3 regions of the Ferrimonas sp. YFM genome follow, and region 3 is predicted to be linked to each of the others. Evidence: predicted binding sites of a transcription regulator. Region 3 holds the regulator's gene; each other region holds the start of a gene.

Region 1 (2,261 bases), 2.2 Mb from region 3:
TGGCAGCTGTTTAAGGATGGCTTGCCTGTAGCGTCGGGTCGTCCTTGAACTCCAGGGCGGTAAGTTTCAGCTCCGCCTGCACATCCCCATCCTTGTACTGAATCAGGCGTACCATCACCAGGTGGTGCGCCTTGGCCAGCCACAGATAGGTCTGACGGCTGCTGCCTTCCCCCCGATCCCGCTCCACCTTGATGGTCTCCAGGGTGCCAAAGGGCAGGGTCAGGGTCTCCTCACCCACCACCCTGTAGCGGTACTCCTTCTCCCTGGCCTTATAGATGATGGGGTAGGCCATCTCGGTCTTCCCGGCGGCCACATCCAGCCTCAACTGTTGCTGATAGCTCAGGGGATCGAACTTGGGTTCGCTCCAGGGCAGGGTGGCTTTCTCATCCCGGTACTGGGCCTGAATGGGGCCCTGATCAGGGTTGAAGCGGATCCAGGATTTGAAATCCGGGCCGGTGCCGGAGCGTTTCATCCGGTACAGGGTGGGGCGCACCAGTTGCGACACCATCCTGAATTCGCTGGTTTCGGTGCGGGTATCGGACAGAAACAGCAAGCCCACCTTGCTCTGGTAACCCAGGCGGTACTGGCCATCGTCCAACAGCTCCAGCTGGTAGTAGCCTTCGCCCAGCTCGGAGTCGCCGCGCCACACCTGATAGTCCGCCCGGTAGGGCAGCAGCGGATTGGCCTGAACAGCCAGGGTCTGCAGCAGCAGAAACAGGGTGAGTAGGGCTCGCATGGGCAATCCTCCTTAGGGCTTGTTTAAAAGGGTAGTTGCCAAAGCAGCTCAGCGAGATCCGGTTGCCATTGATAGCGGTTCATGTTGATGCGGCTGCCGTTGACCTCCACCCCCTCTTGGCGCAGACGGTATTGCTGCTCCCGGTAGCCCGGGGAGTCCTTGGGCAGGGAGATCTTGCCACCGGCACCCAGTACCCGGTACCAGGGCAGCGCCATCTCCTTGGGGGCGGTGCGCATTGCCCGCCCTGCCAACCGGGCCCGGCCAGGCAGCCCCGCCAGATCCGCCAGTTGCCCATAGCTGACCACCTTGCCCTCGGGGATCATCAGGCACACCTGCCAGATCCTCTGTTCGCCGGTCAGGGGCTTGGGTTCACTCATCCGTCTTTGTCCTTCCTGTTTGGGGGCAGCCAGTCTACTGAATTCTTTAGCGCTTTTCTTTAGGACTTTGCCCAAGCGCTTCTGGTTCCCAGAGATCCCTTGGATCTGAAGCCAAGATGATTAATACTGTATATGCGTACAGTATTTTGTTTGGTGCTGAAAATGTTGAAACCCGTTGACTCCCTGCTTAAGCGTGATGACCTGTGGCTGGCCAGCCAGTGGCAGCAGGATAAGTGTGGCATCGCCACAGGCTTTCCCGGCCTGGACCAGCGCCTGGCCCGCCAGGGCTGGCCGGACAGAGGGGTGGTGGAGGTGCTGGTGGCCCACCCTGGCAGTGGTGAGGCCCTGTTGCTGCAGAGTCTGGTCACCCCGGCGGAGGATCAGTGGCTGCTGCTGATCTGCCCGCCCTTTGTGCCCTATGCGCCGGCCTGGAGTCGGGAGCTGGACCTGTCCCGGCTGCTGTGCCTGACCGAGCTGGATCGTAAAGAGCAGTTGTGGGCGGCGGAGCAGGCCCTGGCCAGCGGCAGCTGCCAGCGGGTGCTGCTTTGGCTCGATGCCTTGTCGGTGAGTGAGTCGCGGCGACTGCAGCTGGCGGCGGAGAAGGGGGAGAGCGTCGCCCTGGTGTTCCTGCCTCCGGAGCTGGAGCAGGAGAGCCATCCGGTCAGTTTGCGCCTTCGGCTGTCGCTGACCCGTGGGGGGCACAATTTGCAGATCCTCAAGCAGCGCGGTGGCTGGCCTCAGTCGTCTCAGCCAGTGACTCTGGCGCCCTCTGGCTGGGGGCCGCTCCCCGCAAAGGGGAGGGCGACCCTAGTGCAGGGACCCTGGTAATGCTGTGGTTGGGTCTGCACTTTATCGATCTGCAGCTGCACCACCAGGCCAGAACCCTGGAACAGGCTCCTCCCCTGGCTTTGGTGGGAGGACAACCCATACAGGTGCTGCAACTGAACAGTCTGGCCCGGGATGCCGGTGTGGCCCGGGGGCAGAGCCTGGCTACGGCCACCTCCCTGTGTCCGGAGCTCAGGCTGCTGGAGCCCATGGCCGACGACGGTCCTCTGCTGGAGGAGTTGGGGGCCTGGGCCTATGGGTTCAGCGGCCGGGTGGTGCTGGTGCCGCCGGACCGTTTGCTGCTGGAGGCGGGCAGCATGCTG
Region 2 (2,261 bases), 1.8 Mb from region 3:
CTTCGACATCGAGTAACCGACTGAATATCAGCGGAAAGTAAATATTACTTTAGAGGTAGTTAATAAACCCGTTACTATGAGACAGGTCGCAGATTAACTGACTGAATACGTAGGACAATAGAGGCCGAATTCCATTTGTTGTACCGGAGGCCCCAATGTGGTGGCGAATTTTGCTGATCATCCTTGCCTACCTGGTGCTGGGCGCCCACTTCCTGCGCTACGGCAACGCCCTGGTCGCGGTGCCCGTGGCCCTGCTTCCGGCCCTGTTGCTCACCCGCCGTCCCTGGTCCGTACTGGTGGTCCAAGTGGGTCTGGTGCTCTCCACCCTGCTGGTGTGGCTGCCCACCACCCACAGGCTGATCTCCATGCGCATCGCCTTCGAGCAACCCTGGATGCGAATGGCGGTAATTCTGGGTGCGGTGATGCTGTGTAACCTGTTGATCGCCTGGGGCGCCAACGGCATCAGAGCAAAATTCCAGCGATAACTGGCGACAAAATACCCCCTAGGGGGTAATCAGGCCTTTAGACCAAAGTGGTAAAATAGCGACACTCGCCAGCAAATGGGCAGAGTATCATCATTATTTTCCTGCAAGGTTTTGCGAACCGGCTCCCTCGAGCCGGTTTTTTTATGCTCAGGCGGCTTTATCCGCAGCCTTGGGGGCGGGTTTCTTTGCGGCGGGCTTGGCGGGGGCTTTCTTCTTACCTTTAAGAATGGTGGCGACCTCCTCCTTATGCTCTGCCAGGTAGAGCGCCAGGGATTCGACCAACTCCTCCTGCTCAACCAGGCCGCTGCCCTGGATCATCGCTTCCAGATCGTCAGCAATGTCCAGCATCTTGTCATAAGCATCGGCTTCCGCTTTACTGGCAAAGGTCATTTTCTCCACTCCATCCCGCTCAACCACGTATTTAACGATGACTGCCATTTCGGCTCCCCCAATCGACTAGTTTTGCGCCAGTCTACCCCAACACTGTATATAAATACAGACCTCTGATCCTTTCCCTTGATGCTGGTCAATTATGGCCCGGTGACATGATGTCTAAGCATCAGATACTCTGTTAGTTTTTCTTTGCTATGTTATGGTTCAGGAAAGATTCAGAGCAAAGGCACTATCCTTAGTGGCACCGGGCAACTGCCCTCCCTTTTCCGCCAACTACCCGAGGTGACAATGAAGATACTGGTGATTGAAGACGATGCCCTGTTGCGCCACCACCTGAAGGTCCGCCTGACCGAGATGGGCAACCAGGTAATGGCCTCGGAGTCTGCCGGAGAGGGGCGTTATCTGGCGGAAAACTACCCGGTAGACATCGCCGTGGTGGACCTTGGCCTGCCGGATCAGGACGGCATCGATCTGATTCAGCACCTGAGAGACAACGGCTTTCGTCAGCCGATTCTGATCCTCACCGCCCGGGATCACTGGAAGGACAAGGTGGCCGGACTCAACGCCGGCGCCGATGACTATCTGGTGAAACCCTTCCAGGTCGAAGAGCTGATCGCCCGCCTCAACGCCCTGGTGCGCCGCAGTGCCGGTTTCGTCAAGCCGGTGATCCAGTGTGAACACCTGACCCTGGACATGGCCGCCAAACAGGCGACCCTGGGTGAAGCCGAGCTGGAGCTGACCGCCTTCGAATACCAGATTCTGGAGTACCTGATGCGCCATCATCAGCAGGTGATCTCCAAGCAGCGCCTGCTGGATATCCTCTATCAGGACAAGGAGGGGGACCCCAACACCATCGAGGTGATGATCTCCCGGGTACGTAAGAAGCTGAGCCAGGGCGGCCTGGAGAACCCCATAGTGACCATTCGTGGTCAGGGCTACAGGTTCAATCTGGTATGCGGCTGATCCCCACCCTGTTCAGTAAACGGCCGCGGCTGCAGCGGCGGCTGATGCTCACCTCTCTGGCGATCATCACCGTCGCCTCCCTGGCGTTGGCCGAGGTGATCAACCAGCAGAAGGTCCAGGACTTCTACGTCAACCAGACCAACGACATCATCGCCCGTCTGCCCTCCATCGCCACCGAGCTGCGCCTGGAAGGGATGCTGCCCAAGAGCAATGAAGCACTGGAGTCTGAGCCCTCAGACCACGCCCGTCGCGCCAGCGATTATCTGCTGATCACCTGCGTCAACGGCATGCGCGACCACTACACCTCTTCGGTGGAGGCACGCCGCCGTGGCCTGCAGGACAGCTGTGATCGGGTCCGTCAGGTGGCCCGGGATGCCTCCCCGCCCTATATGGTGACCCTGGCCGACAGCCAGCTCTATG
Region 3 (2,261 bases):
GCCATGTAACGCAGTGACACGGGACGGGAGAAGCGGATGAAGCTATCCCGGCCCAGCATCATCAGGATAAAGAATTTGCGCAACCAGGTGGGGTGCTCCCGGTTCAGCAGGGTGGCGGAGACACTCTCCTCCTTGCCTGGGTCCCGGCCCCAGAACAGAGACACCGGCACCACCTGGGCGTCCAGGTCATCATAGGTGCGGTGCAGGCCCAGCAGCTTTTCGAAGCGGGCCATAAAGTCCGCTTTCTTGCGCGTGCCAAACAGGGGGGTGGCGCCGTTGAGCCACACCACCCGGCTCACCTTCTCTCCCTTGACCTCCAGGGGCTCAAGGGGACTGGGCAGGCCGCTGTTCAGACAGGCCTCATGCAGGGCCAGCAGATCAGAGTGGGATTCGTGGGCCATCACGTACACCAGGGGCCGCTTGGGATCGATATCCAGCTCAGAGATGGGGTCCTCGGGCACCAGGCGGGTGGTCACTACCGGCTTCTGCAGCCAGCGTGCACCCTGCATCCAGGGTGAAAGGTAGTCTTGAGTCACCGTTGAGTTCGCTTCTTGTTCTTCAATTGACGTAGATTCTACACCGAAAGCGCTCGGTACGGCAGTGGCTCAGATATTCAGTTGTCTCAAACTGTTCCGGAACTCCTGCCTGCAAATAACTGTTGAATTAATCGCCTACCTGTATATACTCACAGTGGTACTGTATAGATAAACAGGTAGAACTATGAAGCCGTTAACCCCAAGACAGAGCCAGGTGCTGGAGCTTATCCGCAGTCACATGCAGGAGACCGGCATGCCCCCCACCCGGGCCGAGATCGCCAAACGCTTGGGGTTCCGCAGTGCCAATGCCGCCGAGGAGCACCTCAAGGCCCTGGCCCGCAAACAGGTGATTGAGATTGTGCCCGGCACCTCCCGGGGCATCCGCCTGCTGGACAGCGGCCCTGAGCCGGAGCAGCTGGGTCTGCCCCTGATCGGTCAGGTGGCCGCCGGTGAGCCGATCCTGGCTCAACAGCATATCGAGCAGCACTGCCAGATGGATCCGGCCATGTTCCATCCCAGCGCCGACTTCCTGCTGAGGGTGCGCGGCGACTCCATGGTGGACATCGGCATCATGGATGGTGACCTGCTGGCGGTACACAGCCAGAAGGACGCCCGCAATGGCCAGGTGGTGGTGGCCAGAGTTGGAGAGGATGTGACGGTAAAACGCTTCGAACGTAAGGGTAACGTCGTCTATCTGCACGCAGAAAACCAAGAGTATCAACCCATAGTGGTCGACCTGGAGCAGGAGTACATGTGCATCGAGGGGCTGGCAGTGGGGGTGATTCGAAATGGAGGATTGCACTGATGAAAAGCCGCCAGGCAACACAATACCGCCACCCTGGCCTGTGGCAGGGAAGTTGGAATCATGGTGCCAGCCTGAACAAGCTGGAGGATGGCATCGAGACCTTGACCCGGCTCGCGCCGGAACTGGCTGAACTGAGCCGCAAAGAGCGCTGGCTGGTGCTGGTCAATCCGCCCGCCTTCGGCTGGAAGCGGATCCTGAAGGAGGCCGGTGTGGCCATGGATCGCATTTTGCTGGTGCGCTGCCAGGACGAGGTGGAGGGGCAGTGGGCCGTGGAGCAGGCCCTGAGCGGCCGCACCTGTTCTGCGGTGCTGGCCTGGTTGCCCACCATCGCCGCCCGTGACTGGCGACGCCTGGAGCTGGCCAGTCGCCGGGCCGATTGCTGTGGCTATCTGTTCCAGCCTCAACACCATCCCATGACTCCTGCCCTGGTCAGCAACTGGATCCACTGATTTTCGGGAAAAAGGGGGGCTTTAGGCTGTAATTAGCCCCAATCCCGATTTTTGAATCTAATTCGCCCCCTTCCTGCGATAATTCGCTCATTCTTTCATCTGCTTAGACTTATATTCCGACTTGGCCGGCATATAAGGTATTTCCTCTGTTTTGCCCTTCCATTGTTTCATTGAGTGCTATTCTTGATCTTGATCAAATGAGTTTGTCTCATTAGGTTAGGAAAAGACACGATCGCAGAATCGTGTGCGGCGGAGTGACTCCGGATTAAGCGGTTCCGCGGTATGCCCAAACCTATTGAGGGGGAGGGGAGCTTCATAGGGCTGTGAATTACTGTGCTGGCTCTCTTCTGGATATTGCAGGTTGCAATACACAGAGGAGCAGTATTTGTGAGACGTTACTTTTCGTTGGTGATCGGCCTGGTGCTGATGCCAACCCTGGCGCTGGCCACGGAATCAGACTACAACCTGACC

What was found. The regulator LexA, encoded in region 3, represses DNA repair genes until DNA is damaged. The targets are predictions, from matches to a motif close to TACTGTATNNNNATACAGTA.
Region 1: a site for LexA is predicted at 1,238-1,257, ahead of imuA (translesion DNA synthesis-associated protein ImuA). Genes of this name have one in related genera too.
Region 2: a site for LexA is predicted at 967-986, ahead of QUE41_RS13980 (YebG family protein). Genes of this name have one in related genera too.

The regions. Positions count from the first base shown of each region.
Region 1 covers NZ_AP027368.1:2,613,354-2,615,614, reverse strand. The annotation lists gene QUE41_RS12160 (class II glutamine amidotransferase) at 1-48, shown strand, start outside; gene QUE41_RS12155 (DUF3108 domain-containing protein) at 11-736, opposite strand; gene QUE41_RS12150 (MGMT family protein) at 760-1,113, opposite strand; gene imuA (translesion DNA synthesis-associated protein ImuA) at 1,276-1,941, shown strand; gene QUE41_RS12140 (Y-family DNA polymerase) at 1,941-2,261, shown strand, end outside.
Region 2 covers NZ_AP027368.1:2,999,052-3,001,312, forward strand. The annotation lists gene tamB (autotransporter assembly complex protein TamB) at 1-16, shown strand, start outside; gene QUE41_RS13975 (hypothetical protein) at 156-485, shown strand; gene QUE41_RS13980 (YebG family protein) at 633-923, opposite strand; gene QUE41_RS13985 (response regulator) at 1,167-1,841, shown strand; gene QUE41_RS13990 (ATP-binding protein) at 1,832-2,261, shown strand, end outside.
Region 3 covers NZ_AP027368.1:176,530-178,790, forward strand. The annotation lists gene plsB (glycerol-3-phosphate 1-O-acyltransferase PlsB) at 1-509, opposite strand, end outside; gene lexA (transcriptional repressor LexA) at 721-1,341, shown strand; gene QUE41_RS00850 (SulA-like leucine-rich domain-containing protein) at 1,341-1,790, shown strand; partial or broken gene coxB (cytochrome c oxidase subunit II) at 2,178-2,261, shown strand, end outside.